4 regions of the Paenibacillus sp. FSL F4-0097 genome follow, and region 1 is predicted to be linked to each of the others. Evidence: riboswitches for the same ligand, from Rfam matches in the RefSeq annotation. Region 1 holds a riboswitch; each other region holds the start of a gene.
What was found. A riboswitch is a leader RNA that binds a small molecule or an ion and turns the genes downstream of it on or off. The one in region 1 is predicted to bind cobalamin.
Positions count from the first base shown of each region.

Region 2: another riboswitch for cobalamin. It lies ahead of metE (5-methyltetrahydropteroyltriglutamate--homocysteine S-methyltransferase); the one in region 1 lies ahead of MHH86_RS03840 (S-layer homology domain-containing protein).
Region 3: another riboswitch for cobalamin. It lies ahead of MHH86_RS02315 (anaerobic ribonucleoside triphosphate reductase); the one in region 1 lies ahead of MHH86_RS03840 (S-layer homology domain-containing protein).
Region 4: another riboswitch for cobalamin. It lies ahead of MHH86_RS04495 (DUF4430 domain-containing protein); the one in region 1 lies ahead of MHH86_RS03840 (S-layer homology domain-containing protein).

Region 1 covers NZ_CP151965.1:876,188-880,375, reverse strand. Annotated here, with positions in the region: gene MHH86_RS03840 (S-layer homology domain-containing protein) at 1-1,706, opposite strand, end outside; cobalamin riboswitch at 1,870-2,071, opposite strand; gene MHH86_RS03835 (cellulase family glycosylhydrolase) at 2,414-4,135, shown strand.
Region 2 covers NZ_CP151965.1:4,908,152-4,912,339, forward strand. Annotated here, with positions in the region: gene MHH86_RS22090 (DUF1540 domain-containing protein) at 1-132, shown strand, start outside; gene metE (5-methyltetrahydropteroyltriglutamate--homocysteine S-methyltransferase) at 279-2,582, opposite strand; cobalamin riboswitch at 2,737-2,943, opposite strand; gene MHH86_RS22100 (undecaprenyl-diphosphate phosphatase) at 3,043-3,903, opposite strand; gene MHH86_RS22105 (DedA family protein) at 3,954-4,188, opposite strand, start outside.
Region 3 covers NZ_CP151965.1:524,803-528,990, reverse strand. Annotated here, with positions in the region: gene MHH86_RS02330 (undecaprenyl-diphosphate phosphatase) at 1-582, opposite strand, end outside; tRNA gene MHH86_RS02325 (tRNA-Thr) at 1,306-1,377, opposite strand; gene MHH86_RS02320 (MTH1187 family thiamine-binding protein) at 1,472-1,780, opposite strand; cobalamin riboswitch at 2,159-2,394, shown strand; gene MHH86_RS02315 (anaerobic ribonucleoside triphosphate reductase) at 2,636-4,188, shown strand, end outside.
Region 4 covers NZ_CP151965.1:1,041,103-1,045,290, forward strand. Annotated here, with positions in the region: gene MHH86_RS04490 (glycosyltransferase) at 1-1,284, shown strand, start outside; cobalamin riboswitch at 1,412-1,615, shown strand; gene MHH86_RS04495 (DUF4430 domain-containing protein) at 1,785-4,188, shown strand, end outside.

The DNA.
Region 1 (4,188 bases):
ACAATTACCTGTGAGATACTTTCGCTGCTAGTGCTTCCCCAGCTTGTAAATCCGCCTTGATTGTTTTGGTTATCGGACAGCCATTGGATGGCCCGATCCACGGCGGCTTTTACATCATCTCGGGTTGCATAATAAGGTGCAAGAGCTTGCATCGCCATCGCAGTCATATCGACATCGGCTTTGGTTACGCCTAATGCCCAGCCACCAGCTTCTGCTGTACCTTTTTTAACCTCTTTATCTAAAATGTACTGAACTAGTTTTTCTCTTGCGGTCTGTTCTGTAACTCCATCAACTACAGGGATCTCATAGTTATGGCTATCTAGCGCAATCAGAGCAAAAATCGGACCATTATTGCCTTGCTTTTGGATATATTGATAATCAGCCAGTGCTTTTCTCAGATCATATCCCGCAACATTTGTGATATCTTTTCCGATAGAGGTAAGCCCAAGAATCGCTCTGGAATTCTCTGTGCTTTTATTGGCGTCGAGTTTTCCATCCTCTTTAATGATCGATGCTATTTTCGTTGCTACATTGTTGTAATAAAGATCGTAATAACCGTTAGGTACTGTATAGTTCGCCCGTGCCAGAGAAAGGATCGACCATTCTCCACTACCTGTTCCAAACGACGGATTCTTTACAGTGTTTAGAATATAGGCAAGGCTTTTATCTAACTGTTGTTTGACGGCAACTGTAGTTTCCAGTTTGTAAGTAACTTGATAAGTTACATTTGTTTTGTTTCCAGCTCCGTCAAGAGCCGTTACAGTAATTGCATTACTGCCTGAATTCAGAGAAGCTTTGTACTCCCCATTCGCAGGTGATAAAGTAACACCATTCAGCTTCACTTCTGGAATGATGTCACTATATACATTGTCTGTGACAGCTACTTTGAAGCTTATTTCTTTATTGGATACTTCCTGTTTATCTTGTATGCCACTTACTGTAATAACAGGGGGTTCTATGTCTAATGCATGGTTAAGCCCTACAAGTGCATGATCTACACTTATTTGAGAGCTTGCCATATTTTCGAGCACGGAATAGGCTTGATAAACTGCCGATTGTACTACTGGTCTGTCCAAAATAGTTTCTTTATTAGGGTCACTGTTAATCTCGGCGATTTCCGCAGTTAAAGCATCCTTATTGGCAAGTTGAACGGGGATTTCTCCCCAGCCACCAAGATCAGAACCATAGCCATAAGTGGTGAACTGAGTTCGAATGATGTCACCGTCTTGAGGCTTATAATCGGTCATCCCAAACGGAGGAAACACATTATTTACTGCATACATCCAACCCGACATGGAGGTATAGTCAAACTGACTTAACCACTCTGGGTCTGCTTTAGTGCCGACTGTTTTCCCATCGGCTGAAATCATATCTAAAATATATTGTGGAATATTGACTTCACTTCTGCCACTATCTTTAACCTCTGATAAATAAAAACCACTATCTATATTTCCTAAATATCTATAATTCCCATCACCTAGCGCACGTGTTATTAAAGATGCGCCATTATCGCCTTCATAAATCGGAACTTTAATAGGTTCCTTAATATACCCTTGGCCTACGGTGAATTTCTCTACGGCTACAGTTACGTACCCTTTAAGAGTAGAGCTTGCTCCATTTGCTTGAGCTGGGATAACACTTGTAGAGAATGTCGTGATAAATACAGCTACAATGAGTAACCACGCTAAAAACTTATTTTTCTTCATTTTTCCATAACCCTTCCCTTCATACCTATGATAAAAAACAGAATAAACTTTCTTATAACCACAAAAAAAACCACTCAACATAAACGTCAAGAGGTTAAGATAGTGAACCACAATACTAGCTGGCAAACACTATTCAAGCACCTCTCTATCGATCGTAGAGTTTGATGGTGTAACAGAAAAAGGCAGATATTCTGGCTCAAGTATCATCACCCTTGCTGCCTTCCCAGTTTCCCAGTGGCATTTTGCAAGGACTCCTCTTTTACAGCGGCGGGACCGCGCGGGATTCACACCCGCTTTCCATTTAACCAATCTATGATTGTACTTCCGCAACATTCATAGTTGGCACCTATTTCTAATTTTAAATTTTCATGCTTCATCATATCTAATATATATGCTTTTGTCATGTTATATTTCTTTTTTGTATAACGGGCAGCTAGAGATAATCCTATTGAATAACCAATTTCTACGAGTAGGGATATTCAAATAATTTCTTTATCCAACTGTGGGGAAAATTAATTTAAATCACTAATTCTTATATGAATTTGCCACAAATTAGTAAGGTACTCGCTGAGTGAATTCTATGTTAGGGTATATTCAGAAAGCGTTTACAAAAATAACATTGGAGGTGTTCGTGTTCATCTAACCACCAAGTACAGCGTCAAAGCCAGGTCCAAGCATCCTAAATTTATCTCACAAAGGAGAATTCAATGACTACGCGAATCCAGAAATCCTTCTTATCATTGACACTTGTCACCGCTCTTCTGCTCTCTCTGTTCTCATCCATGGCTGCAGCTGCAACTAAGGATGAGCAACAAGCTAAGGCAGCGCCAAAGAGTAAGATCCAATCCTATGTAGACGAAATGCAGCCCGGATGGAACCTCGGTAATACTTTAGATGCTACAGGTGAGGACGAAACCTCCTGGGGCAATCCTCGTGTGACCCAAGAACTTATTAAAAAGATCGCCGCTCAAGGCTATAAAAGTATTCGGATTCCTGTGACCTGGGATACTCACATGGGTGCGGCACCAGACTATACCCTAGAAAAAGCCTACCTCGACCGTGTGGAAGAAGTTGTCGGCTGGGCACTGGACGCCAAGCTTTATGTCATGATTAATGTCCATCATGATTCCTGGCTATGGGTAAGCCATATGGAAGAAAAACACGATGAAACGCTGGCGCGTTATAATGCAGCCTGGACTCAAATTGCCGATCGCTTTAAGGACAAATCCGATAAGCTGATGTTCGAGAGCATAAATGAACCTCGGTTCACCGATGGTGGAAGCACAGACGAAGCAAAAATGGAGCAAATGCTTACTGAACTCAATAACTCCTTCTATCAGATCGTGCGGAAATCCGGTGGGAAAAACGACCTCCGCCCACTTGTATTACCTTCATTAGAGTCTTCACCTACACAAACAAGAATGGATCATCTCTATAAGACGATTACGGCTCTAAACGATCCGAATATTATTGCGACCGTTCACTTCTATGGCTTCTGGCCTTTTAGTGTGAACATTGCCGGCTACACCACATTTGAAAAAGATACAAAAAACGATATCACTCAAACTTTTGATAACGTTTACAATACATTTGTAGCTAAAGGCATCCCTGTCATCGTCGGCGAATTTGGTTTATTAGGTTTCGATAAAGACACAGGTGTGATTGAACAGGGCGAGAAGCTTAAATTCTTCGAGTATCTGACTTATTATTTGAAAGAAAAGAAAATGACTTCCATGCTCTGGGATAACGGGCAGCATTTCAACCGTAAAACTTATAAGTGGTCTGATCCTGAACTCCACAATGTATTAATGTCTGGTCTGAAGGAGCGTTCCTCCAGCACCGAAAGCGATTTGGTCTACCTAAAAAAAGGTGCACAAATCAAAGATACCAAGGTTAAGCTAAACCTGAACGGCAATAAGCTAACCACCATTAGTGCCAACGGAAAATATCTGACCAAAGGTAAAGATTACACATTAAATGGTGAGGAGCTCATCCTCAAAGCCAGCCAACTCAAAAAGCTCACAGCTTCCCAAAAATACGGTGAAAATGCCGTGCTGACTCTGAAATTCAACAAGGGTGTTGCGTGGAGACTTAAGGTGATTGTGTATGACACAGCTAAATTAAGCGATGCAAAAGGCACGACTGAATCCTTTGCCATTCCGACCACCTTTAATGGTAACCAGCTTGCCACAATGGAAGCTGTATATACCGCTGGTGGCAATGCAGGTCCGCAGGACTGGACTCCATTTAAGGAATTCGGCAATACCTTCTCACCTTCTTATAACACTAAAGAAATCAAGCTGCTTCCCGCGTTCTTTAAAGATGTTAAAGACGGCGAGGTTATCCTAAAATTCCACTTCTGGAATGGGGATATCATCACCTACAAGATCACGAAGAGCGGAGCAAACGTTGTAGGAAAGTCCTCTTAAGCATCCGTCCTGTTAACAACACAAATAGGGGTGTCCCTACGCGGGAACACCCC
Region 2 (4,188 bases), 2.9 Mb from region 1:
GAAGTTAACTCCTGCACCCACTGGGCAGAAGAGAACAAATGCAGCGCTGAATCGATCTTCGTAGCTTTCCACAGCTCCCAAGAACCAAAACGCGCAGAAGAAACAGATTGCAAAACTTTCGAAAGTAAATAAGTAAATGCCTAAAGGGACCCTCCACGGTTCCTTCTTTTTCTTTTTCATTCTAACAAGATTGAGAATTATTATCAAGTAGCTGATTACAAAAAAATAATTGAACTAAAAAGCCAGGGTAAATTACCCTGGCTCTAATTTATTTAAGTCTATTTAGAAGCAATAACCCCTGTCTTTTCCCTCGCAATAGCAGCAGCTCTTACCATGTTACGTAGTGCATCCTCTGTCTCCTGCCAGCCACGCGTTTTCAGACCGCAATCCGGATTAATCCAGAACTGTTCAGGGTCAAGCACCCGCAGCGCACGATCGATATTCGCAGTCATTTCTTCGACAGCTGGAACCCGCGGGCTATGGATGTCGTACACTCCAAGACCGATTCCTTTATCATAGGCCTGCTCCTCAAAGCTGATAATCAGCTCACCATGGCTACGTGAAGTCTCAATGGAGATTACATCAGCATCCATAGCCGATATTGAATCGATCATGTCATTAAATTCGCTATAGCACATATGCGTATGAATTTGTGTCGTAGCCTTCACATGGTTCGTGGCAACACGGAACGACTTCACTGCCCAGTTCAGGTAATGCTCACGGTCTTCTGCCTTTAGCGGAAGTCCTTCACGAATAGCCGGCTCATCCACTTGAATCATTTCGATGCCTGCATCTTCCAACGCTTTTACTTCATGGCGAAGGGCAAGAGCAATTTGATTGGCTACCTCTTCCCGGCTGAGATCATCACGTACAAATGACCAATTGAGGATAGTAACAGGGCCCGTCAACATTCCTTTAACCGGAAGCTTCGTCAACGATTGTGCATAGACACTTTCTTTAACAGTCATAGGCTGTATAAATGCAATATCCGCGTAGATCACCGGCGGCTTAACGCAACGGGAACCGTAGGATTGAACCCAGCCATTACTAGTAAACAAGTATCCATCCAGCTTTTCTCCGAAAAACTCCACCATATCTGTACGCTCGAACTCGCCGTGGACCAGAACATCCAGACCTAGCTTTTCTTGGAAGGTAATTGCATCCGCGATCTGCTCACGAACAAATCCATCATAACGCTCCTGATTCCAGACCCCTTTACGCCATTTCAATCTCGCCTGGCGCACTTCGACTGTCTGCGGAAAGCTACCAATTGTAGTGGTTGGCAGAAGTGGAAGCTGCCATTTCTCTTGCTGCACCTTTAAGCGCTCAGCAAAAGGCAGACTGCGTTGGTCTGGTAGAGCTGCAAGTGCAAGCACTTGCTCCGCCACATCCTTACGGCCACGCTCAGGTAGTGCGCGGAACGCTGCAATAGCTTCACGACTAGCGGCCAGCGCTGCTTGAGAAGCTTCTCCTTTATCTGCGATGGCTGCTCCGAGCAGACTAAGCTCTTTAAGCTTCTCATCGGCAAAGGCTAACGCATTCTTAACTGTCGCCTTCAGCTTCACTTCACCTTGAACGGTGACTGGGACATGCAGCAGACTGCAAGAAGGCTGAAGAATAAGACGATCAAGCGGTACATGAACGCTGAGCTTTTCTACCAGTTGCAGCTTGGCGTCTAAATCGGAACGCCAAATGTTCCGTCCATCAATAATTCCGGCACCCAGCCATTTGTCCTTCGGCCAGCCAAGACGTTCGATGGAAGCCAGATTCGTTCCACCATCGTGCACAAAGTCAAGACCCAAGCCTTGAACAGGCAGCTCTAGCAGTGCCTCCAGCGGCTCAGCAGCTTCAAAATACGTCTGTAAAATAATATTCAAGCCCGGCACGGAGCCGGCAATGTCTGTGTATATCGAGTTAAGCAGTGTTAATTCTTCTTTACTTATGCCTGTAACAATCGCTGGCTCATCGATTTGTACCCAGCTTACCCCTTCTTGCTTCAGTTCCTGTAGCAGTTGAACATAGACTGGAACAAAACGTGCAGCAATCTTGGCGATATCTGCCGCTGCGTAACCTTTGGACAGCTTAAGGAAGGTATACAGACCTAAAAGTACCGGTTTACCTTCAATCCCTGCCTGCGATTTAGCAAAACGATAAGCCGCTAGAGGTTTGTTTTCAGTCAGGCGTGGTGTTTGTGTGCCGATCTCTGGAACGATATAGTGATAGTTCGTATTGAACCATTTGGTCATCTCGCAGGCAGTAGCCTCAGCATTACCACGGGCCATTGCAAAATAAAGATCAAGCCCGATGTCGCCGCCATCATACGCATACCGTGGAGGTACGATTCCAAACATAACAGCCGCATCCAACACATGATCATAAAATGTAAAATCATTTACCGGAATAAGCTCAATTCCTGCTTCTTGCTGGGTCTTCAAATGCTGCAGCTGGATTGCTGCCATTTCGGAGCGGAATTGCTCCTCATTTATTTTCCCCTGCCAGAATGCCTCCAGTGCCTTTTTCCATTCGCGGTTCTTTCCGATTCTCGGATATCCAAGATTGCTTACTTTTACCTTATTCGTCATTTCGATACACTCCCTCTTCAATCTCTTATTTCAAACTCCAAAACTACTTGCTTTCCTATAAAAAAGAGCGCCCTTCCCTAAAAAAGTCAAAGGGAAAGACGCCCATGATATACCCATGGTTAACGTCTAACACCTCCCTATCTTCCGTAGGTGAAGCAGTGCTGTTGAAACAGGCAGGTCTCCTGGCTAGCGGCGTCAACATCTTGAGCAGTCTTCCCAGCAGTAGTAAATTGCCAGTGACCTCTGTTGCTCGAGATTCTTCCGTTACAGTGGCGGGACCGCATCGGCTTCGAACCGAATTTCCCTATTAAGCCTACCGAATTACTATTTTCCGGTCAGCACCTGTCTCCGATATCATTCATCATTTGAGTGTCTTAATCTGATGTCATCATACGTGAAAGCCCCAGCAATCTGCAATAGATTACTGGGGCTTCTGTTATATCGATTCCTTATAACGGACTTAGAAAAATACGAAATATACTACAGCAGCAAGAATTATACGGTATATAGCAAACGGTAAGAGCTTGATACGATTGATCAGTTTTAAGAAGAAACGCATCGATAACAGCGCAAATAGGAAGGCACTAATAAAGCCTGCAATAAAAAACGGCAGCGCGTCCATGGTGAAATATTGCCAGTTCTTCATCAGTGACAACAGACTGGCACCTGCCATGATGGGTACTGCCATAATAAACGTAAAATCAGCAGCGGCACGATGGCTCATCCCGAGGATTACGCCACCAGAAATCGTCGAGCCCGAGCGTGAAAATCCAGGCCATAACGAAAAACACTGTACAAGACCTACACCAAGTGCCTGTTTGTATGTAATCTGATCTACACTCTCAGTTCTGATCTTCTTCGGCCCAAACAGATCCGCAATAATCATTAATATAGCCCCGATCACTAGACCAATTAACACCGTTGAGGTAGAGAATAAATGCTCATCAATATAATCATTAAACAGAACACCTAACACACCTGCAGGCACTAACCCTACCAGAACCTGTGTCAGCTTGAGGTGCCCGCCCTGCTCTAACTGCGGTAGCTTCTCTGTTACAGGATCCAACTGCTTACGGCTGAAACGCCTTAAGCCCAACAGATCAATGAATCGATTTCTAAAAATCACAACAACCGCTAATATAGAACCCAGTTGAATAACTATTTTGAAGGTATTTGCCGTATATTGTCCAAATAACTCCTGTGATTTCAGCCACATATCATCAACAATAATCATATGACCTGTGGAGGATACTGGAGCAAATTCGGTTAAACCTTCAACAAGCCCCAAAATAATGGCTTTAATAATCGTTAATAGCTCCATGTGTTTCCCTCCTTTTTAATAGTCATTTCTATTATCAGTCCTCCACCCGCTTAGCCCTCAGTGTTCATTCTCCGGCTGCGTTTGCGGAAGTACAGAAACCCAAGAATAACTAATCCGCCAGCAATTAGTACATAGACCACATTGGAGTACACATCCATGTACATGGCAATGTCTTCCCAGGATTCGCCCAAAGCCGCGCCAATAAGCACAAGCAGCAAATTCCATCCCAATGTGCCAATCGTTGTGAAGATCATAAATACTCCAAATTTCATACCTGACATTCCC
Region 3 (4,188 bases), 350 kb from region 1:
CACGGAAATAAGGAATGTAAAATCTGCGGCGGCTTTTTGGCTAGTGCCAAGCAACAGGCCACCTGAAATTGTCGAACCTGATCTCGAAAATCCCGGCCATAACGCCAAGCATTGGAACAGACCAATTCCGAAAGCCTGTTTATAATTAATCCCATCGATAGTATCAGCGGTTTCAGTCCGCCTATTCCGCGCTGCAATGATCATCAACACCCCACCAACAACTAGACCGATCAAAACAGGGGTTGGACCAAATAATTGGCTTTTTATTGTGTCCTTGAAGAGAAGATATAGGATTAATGCTGGTAACATAGCCAAAATCATATGAATGACATTTAATCCTTTGCTTTTGGAAAAATCCATTCTAATCATATTAACCCCAATTTCCAAATACCTTTTCCAATAAAGAATTAGAACTGCCATCACTGCACCCAACTGAATAACAATTTTAAAAGTTATTGCAGCATCTCCCTCAAAGCTAAGCAAATCGCCTGCTAAAATAAGGTGTCCAGTAGATGATACTGGTAAAAATTCAGTTAAGCCCTCTATTATGCCAAGTATTATTGCTTTAATTACGTCAGTCATCAGTGGATTGTCCCCTTTCGGAAATAAAATCATTTAATTTCCAGTATAAGGGAGACACGTAAACTTCCCCATCGATTAACCTAACAATATTCAATTCAGAATGACATAATTGTCACATTGCTCATTATTTCAGTCTTAAGGGGGCTTTGGTTTGCAAAACACAAAATATTAAGTATAATGTTACTGTCGAAACGCTAAGGCGTCTGTACAGGATGGCTACCTGGCACTGATGATGGCAGGCCAAGCGCTTTATAAAGTTTTCTTTATGTGTATTTATACTTTAGGAGCGTGGTTATCTATGAAAATTAATATTACCGCACATTTTAACATTGATATTACTTTATCTCTTCATCTGTTAGCCGTAGCCAGTCTTGCTTATGAACTCAGTTCACTGACGAGCTCGTGAAATTCGAGCGAAAAGTATCTGTACTAAGACACCTTGTGGTGTCTTTTTTTATTTTTATAGTAATTACCATCTAACCAATCTGCCCCCGCAAGAGAAAAGCAGCTTATGCTGCTCCTCCTCCACCATCCTTCATTCTGACTGCTGTCAGCTTGCGACACGCCTTCCATCTGCTCGACAGTGACCACTAGTCATACCGTTTTCATTAGCGATTTCGCCATGTCTTATCTTTTAGAAGAATGTTAGAAGCCAGGGGATTTAATGAAAAATGACGCGGTCCCGAAACCTCGGAAATCCGCGCCACGTATGGTTTTTTGGGATGCTGGTGAAGGGAATTGAACCCCCGGCCTACGCATTACGAGTGCGTTGCTCTACCCCTGAGCTACACCAGCTTAAAGCTGATTTTTCTGTCAAACAAAAAATATTATACAACTTTCAGCCAGAAACGCAAGCCTATTTCTCCCTGTTTTCCGCCCTCCTAAACTGCTAATCCACCTGTAGCTTACGCTCCACAGACTCTAACTTTCCACGGCTAGTGGAGGGTTTATCGCGGCGGTCGTCTATTTTAAGTGAGGTAGAGACACGTTCTGCACCTGCGGCAAAAGGAGACTCATGCAAAGCTTCTACCGCGGCAAAAATGCGTTGCAGAGGCCCTTCGATGATCGTCCCCATGGACGTAAGTTCATATGTAATCCCTTCTACTGTCTTCAGCACCCGCTGCATATCCGCAACATAGCTGCTAAGACTGGTACTGCCTGTTCCAATTGGAATAACTGTAACTTCAGCAATAGGCATGAGAATACCTCCTCGAAATTTTATAGTACCTATCTTCTTCCATTGTAACAATTCCACCGCTCTGTCACAAACTAAGCAAGATTATCCTCCCTTATCTCTTCTATTTCTTCTGATTACTCCAAAATATGACTTTGGGCTAAGAGTATTTTCTCATGCGCAAATTCTAGGGTCATCTGCACTATATTTATGGACTCTTTGTGGCATCTTTTCGGACAATTTATGAATCATTTCGCATCTCCCTGTGGATCAATTGTGGATTACTTATGGACAGCCTGTGGATCATTTGTGGAGTACTTTTAAAGAACCCGCTCCCCGCGCGGGTTTTCTAAAAAACTGTTTACAAACACAACATCTTGGGTTATTTTTATCTAACGACAACAAAATATAGTGGAGACAGGCGCTTTGATCCTTAACCGGATTTAGAGCTTAATAGGGAAGCGCGGTGAGAATCCGCTGCGGTCCCGCCACTGTAACCGGATGGCCTTCTTAAGCTTCTGGGAAGCTTGAGAATCCACATCTCCCGGCAGATGCCACTGAGGGTTAGGAACACCCTTGGGAAGGCGCCGAGAGATCCCACGGAAGCCAGGAGACCTACCTGTTTCGACGACACCAACTATTGATGCCTGCGAGGAACAGGGATGGTGTCCGCATGCGGTCATCTACGTAGAGACCTCTGCAAATATCCGTGTGGATATTTACATAACGCATCGGGCATTTTCTGCCATCCTCGGGTAGGGGATGCTTTTTTTATGTAATCAGAACAAATATACGACTGCTTATGGCAGTCCAACTTCCTATGGATATATGGATTTGATGATAGATGTTTTTCTTTTATACTGAGAGGAGAGCTGTACAATGACGTTGTTGGAGAGACAATTTAATGGAGTAGAAAATGCACGGGAAGTTCTTTTAGAAGAGCTCATTGATTTAGGCCGGGATATTATCGACAGTCGGGATATGGACCTATTGCGCGAGAATGCCAATTTGAATGGAGAGAGTTTCTCCGGTAAAATGAGCAAGTTCGGCAGTGAATATTCAAAATGGTACGCCCGCAATTTTACGATGCCGCCGCAGCTAGTGCAGGCTATTGATGACAATGTCGTCTATGTGCATGATCTGGATCAATACGCGATTGGAACGACGAACTGTATTTTTATCCCGTTTGATAAACTTCTCCGTGAAGGTTTCAATACCGGCAACGGCAGCGTTCGTCCTCCGAACTCAATAATGACTGCTATGTCTCTGGTAGCGATTATTTTCCAATCCCAGCAAAATGCTCAATATGGTGGTGTATCCGCCAATAAACTCGACTATGATCTGGCACCTTATGTAACCAAATCCTTCGCCAAGCTGTTCCGCAAGGGTCTGGATTATTTTGAAGAAGGACAAGCTGATGAATCTTTGGGCGAGATTACGATGAGCCGGACCGATCTGGCGGAGTTATATCCAAGAGCGTTCCGTTTTGCACTAAAGGAAACCGAAATCGAAACCCTGCAAGCGGCTGAAAGTATGGTACATAATCTGAATACCATGTCCAGCCGATCCGGTGGACAAATACCGTTTACCAGCATCAACTACGGTACTTGTACTTCACCAGAAGGTCAGCTTGTGATCAGTTCTCTGCTAACAGCAACTATGAACGGACTTGGCAGCGGAGAAACACCAGTGTTCCCGATTCAAATCTTCAAATGCAAGCAAGGAATCAATCAACAACAAGGCGATCCTAACTATGAACTGTTCCTAAAAGCGGCTGAATGTTCTGCGCGCAGACTATATCCAAACTTCGCTAATCTGGACGCTCCGCTCAACTTGCAGTATTATGATCCAAGTGATCCTGATACGGAGTTCGCTACAATGGGCTGCCGAACCCGAGTGCTCGGTGACCGTTTTGGTCGTAATCATTGCTCTGGAAAGGGCAACCTTTCCTTTAATACACTGAATCTGGTTCGGCTAGGTCTGGCACACGGCACAGTAACAGGCAGACGTACCATCGCAGACGAAGCTGGCTTCTATGAAGATCTAAATCATTATATGGATATTGCGCTGGAAGGACTTCTTCATCGGTTCCACATTCAAACCGCACAAAAAGCTAAAGCTTCCGATTTCATGATGCGAGAAGGCGTCTGGGAAGGCGGCGAGCATCTTGCACCTGATGACACTGTAGGCGATCTGCTAAAGCATGGCAGTCTGTCTCTTGGCTTCATCGGTATGGCGGAATGTATGAAAGCTATGTACGGCAAACACCATGGCGAGGATATGGAAGTTCATGCCAAGGCGCTGGCTATTGTGCGTCATATGCGGGACTATTGCGATCGGAAAAGTGAGGAACTGGATCTCAACATCACTCTGTTCGCAACTCCAGCAGAAGGTTTGTCCGGTAAATTCACAAAAGTTGATCGCAAGGTACT
Region 4 (4,188 bases), 160 kb from region 1:
CTTCTGGAGGTAGTTTTTTTACGGTATGGTAATGTTGTCGATTGGCAGCCGCCACTGGATAGGATTAGCAAGCAGAAAGAGAATGCGCTGCGCGCCGCTTACCGCTGGTTTGGTGAAGAGAAGCCGAATGAGGAGATTTTTGCAGGATTGTCTCCGCAGGAACTAGACGATGTGCAGCTACTGGGTCGTCGTTTGCTAAAAGAGGCGCGTGTTCTGGAACCCTTTGAACGGCTTCCGCTAGCCTTCTACTATACAACTCAGCGTGAAGGGGGTCCGCTGGATTACGATGCGCTTCTGGAGCTGTTAAAGCGTAAAGCCGGTTCCGACAAAGAAATCATCTATCGGTTTTTTGCTTGGTCGCAAGGCAATCCTTTATTTACGGTTTCGAATAAAAAGCTGCAACCGGGTTACCGTAAGGCGATTCTGAAGTATTTCCTAAGCAGTGATCGTGAAGCGTTCAAGAATCGGGAATTCCGAAAGAACTATGTCGCGGCAGCTCGGCCTGCTCTGCAAAATGTGTACAATGAAGCCCGCTCCCAACTGGCTTCCCCGCTGGCGCGCTGGATCAGCCGCAGCCGATTTCGACTCTTAATCTCCGGCTCCATTACGGGTATTCTGGTGATTATTGCAATTATCGTATTCAGTATGCTGCGTCCGGATGATACGAAGACGGCTCTGCCGGGGACAAGCCCTGAGCCGACCCCTGTTCAGAGTGCAGGTAATGAGCTGCCTCCGGCTTCAGTATACTTGAAGGATCAGAGCGACGAAGGAGATAAGGGGAGCAGCATATTGGTGTTCACCTTCGCAAGTGCAGATGACTGTGTGCAGTTTCAACCGACTGAGATTAGTTTAATGTCTTCGTCTACAGAGATAGATAAAAGCTTTAAGGTCGCTGCTACGAATGGCACTTGTCCAGTGCCGTCAACGGATGGGACGGATGAGGGAAACGCCGCTGACGATTCAGATGCCGCTGGCACTACTGGAGGAACAGCAGAAGGTGCAGATGCTCCTAACGCAGTAGCTGATGCTTCTCCGTCTCCTACGCCTTCCTCTGATACTGAGGACAGCACTGGGTTGCCTTCCGCAACAGCTGTGACTGAAGGTGAACAACCATCCTATCAGGTTGAGGTTACATTGGAGCCTGGAGCGACAATTCTAGAGAAAAGTATGATCAAGGCCGGAAGATTTACATTGATCGTAGATCCCGACCCTAATTTTCCACCAGCTTCTGATTCAAGTGCTGAACCCTCCCCAACTGCAAGTCCGGAAGGAACAGCCGAATAACAAGCTTTCTGAACAGCAATACCTACCGGCAGGTGGTGTATTGCTGTTCATTTTTTTGCTGCCCATACTAAGCTTTTCTATAGACATGCTATGTATTAATAGATATGATTATGGATGTCAAAATAAGATACTACATACTGGAAAAGGTGCAGACTCTATCAATCTAGTCGTCTGCTTAAAAGGGAAGTCCGGTGCATGAGTCCGGCGTGGTCCCGCCACTGTATGTGCGGAGCGTTTCTTCTATAAGCCACTGCCCTGAAGGTAGGGTGGGAAGGTGAAGAACAGCGATGAAGCATTAGCCAGGAGACCTGCCTTTTTTGTGAGCGTTTCTATTCTTCGTGGGGTAAGAATGTGGAACATATACAGATGGACTATCGGCAGGAAGCAAGCGCCGGAGCCTCGATTTGTAATCTTCCCTGACCGCCCTCCAAAGGGGCGGTCTTTATGTTATGCGTCTTATTCCCAGCAGTACCCATTCTTATACAGAAAGAGGTTAAACAATGAAGAAAATCATGTCTTCCAAGTTTGTAGCACTTGGGCTGGCCTTATTCATGGTCATTTCAATTCTAGGAACATCTCTTGCTCCGGCAGGACAAATATTTGCAGAAGCGAGCGCTGGCTCCGGTCTGGAAGCAACTGCTGCGGAGCGGATTAATGTTGCGGATGCGACTTATGCGGCTGCAGAATATCTCTTGAAAGGTGGCGTGCAATCGGATTGGCAAGCTATTGGATTAGCGCAAGCAGGATATAAGCTGCCAGCCAGTTACCATTCAGAGCTTGAGAAAAAAGTAAAGGATGCAGCTGGCAATTTCGCCAATGTAACCGATTATGCTCGAATCGTGCTCGCAGTGAGAGCGATTGGTGCAGATCCTACTAGCTTTGCTGGTAACGGAACGACTCCTGGCTATAATCTGATTGAGAAAATTTATAATAACAGCAAGCTCAGTGAACAGACGCTAAATAATCCGGTATATGCCTTACTTGCGCTGGATTCTGGTAAATATAATATCCCAAGTGACGCGAAATGGACGGCGGATAAGCTCCTTACGGAGATTCTCTCCAAACAGAATCCGGATGGGGGCTTTGCATTAACCTCGGGCGCAAGTGAGTCTGATATGACAGCGATAACCTTGACGGCTCTGGCGGCACATAAAAATAATCCTGAAGCCTACTTAGCAGGGCTACAAGCCGTAGCTTGGTTATCTGCAGCTCAAGATAGCCATGGGGGTTACGGTGACAGTGCTGAAAGTAGCGCACAAGCAATCCTTGGACTCACATCCTTCGGAGTTGATCCTAGTGGATTAGAATACACCAAAAACAAAGTGGATCTAATGGAGAACCTGCTTAGCTATCGTCTAGCTGATGGTAGCTTCACCCATAGCCGTGGTGGAAGCAGTAATGTTCTGGCGACAGAGCAAGGACTTCAGGCGCTGGTTGCGTATAATTTGCTGTATAAAGGAAGCAACAGTAAGCTATACGATTTTTCCAAATCCTCCGTTCAGAGCTCACTCATCTACGCTCCTGTAACGATTGAGGGACCACGGGCCACGTTGGCACAAGGGTACGCCTATGCTGGCAACGCACTTGGAGCGTTAGAGAAGCTGGCGCTTCAAACGAACTTGCCGATCACGAATCCTTCGGGCAGTTATGTGACTGGCATCGGAAGTATTGCTGCTGGAAGCTTTGGTGGTTATGACGGATGGATGTATGTTGTATCACGTGACGGAAAATGGATTAATCCCGATGTAGGCATGAGTGATTTTGTACTTAAAGATTCAGATCAGGTACTGGTTTATTATGCCGGAGATGACACTAAACTTGTGGATTCCGTTACCCTTTCCAAAGCAAATCTTAAAGAGGGCGATTCTTTTAACGTCATTGTAACTAGTAAGACGTGGAAATGGGACGCTGCTACGAACACTTCCTCTCCTGTAACTGCAAAAGCTGCGGGTGTTCAGGTCCAAATTGGAGCTCAGACGGTAACGACGAATGCTAAAGGTGAGGCCGTATTCTCAGGAAATGTGCCCGCAGGTGACTATACACTGACTGTAACTGGCTACCGCGAAGGTAAAGCGCCAACGGTTGCTAAATATACAAAAGCTATAAAGGTAATTTCTAAGAATGTAACAGCTTCACTTACCGTTGAAGGCCCGGAAGGATTGATTAGTGAAGGGACTTTAAAAGCCTCCAATGCTCTTGAAGCGTTGCAGCAACTAGGGTCTACCGATGATTTTAAAGTAGATATCACCAAATCGTCTTATGGCAACTTTGTATCAGGTATCCATGGAGTTTCGCAAGGTACTTACGACGGATGGTGGAGCTTCGTAGTATCACGCGGCGGGGAGTGGATATATCCAAGTGTGGGTATGGATGCGTTCGAACTACAGGAATCCGATCGTGTGCTTGTCTATTATGCAGGTGAAAATACACAGGTTATAGATTCTGTGGCGCTTTCCCCAACGCAGCCAAAAGCTAATGAAGCTTTTACCGTAAAGGTTTCTCAGAAAAAGTGGGTGTGGAATCAGGACAGTTTCACTTCTGATCCGGTTACCTCACCAGCAGCAGGTGTGCAGGTTTCGATTGGTGATAAGAAGGTAATCACGAATGAACAAGGTGTAGCTGTTGTTGATGGGGGTCTCCCGGCAAATAGCTATACAATGACTGTTACCGGCTATGCTAAAGACAGCGTACCGAGCGTAGCGCGTTATACTCAGTCTCTGACTGTTGGATCGTCTGTTATTGCTCCAGCTAAAGCTACCGCTACCCTTTCAGTGATTGGAGATAGCCGGAAGGGAACCATCCTAGCCAGTACAACAGTAGCTCTAAAAGAGGGCGAAACGGCTTATAGCTTACTAGTCAGTCAATTAGGCACTAAGGTAGTATCATCCGGCAACGCTGGAAGCA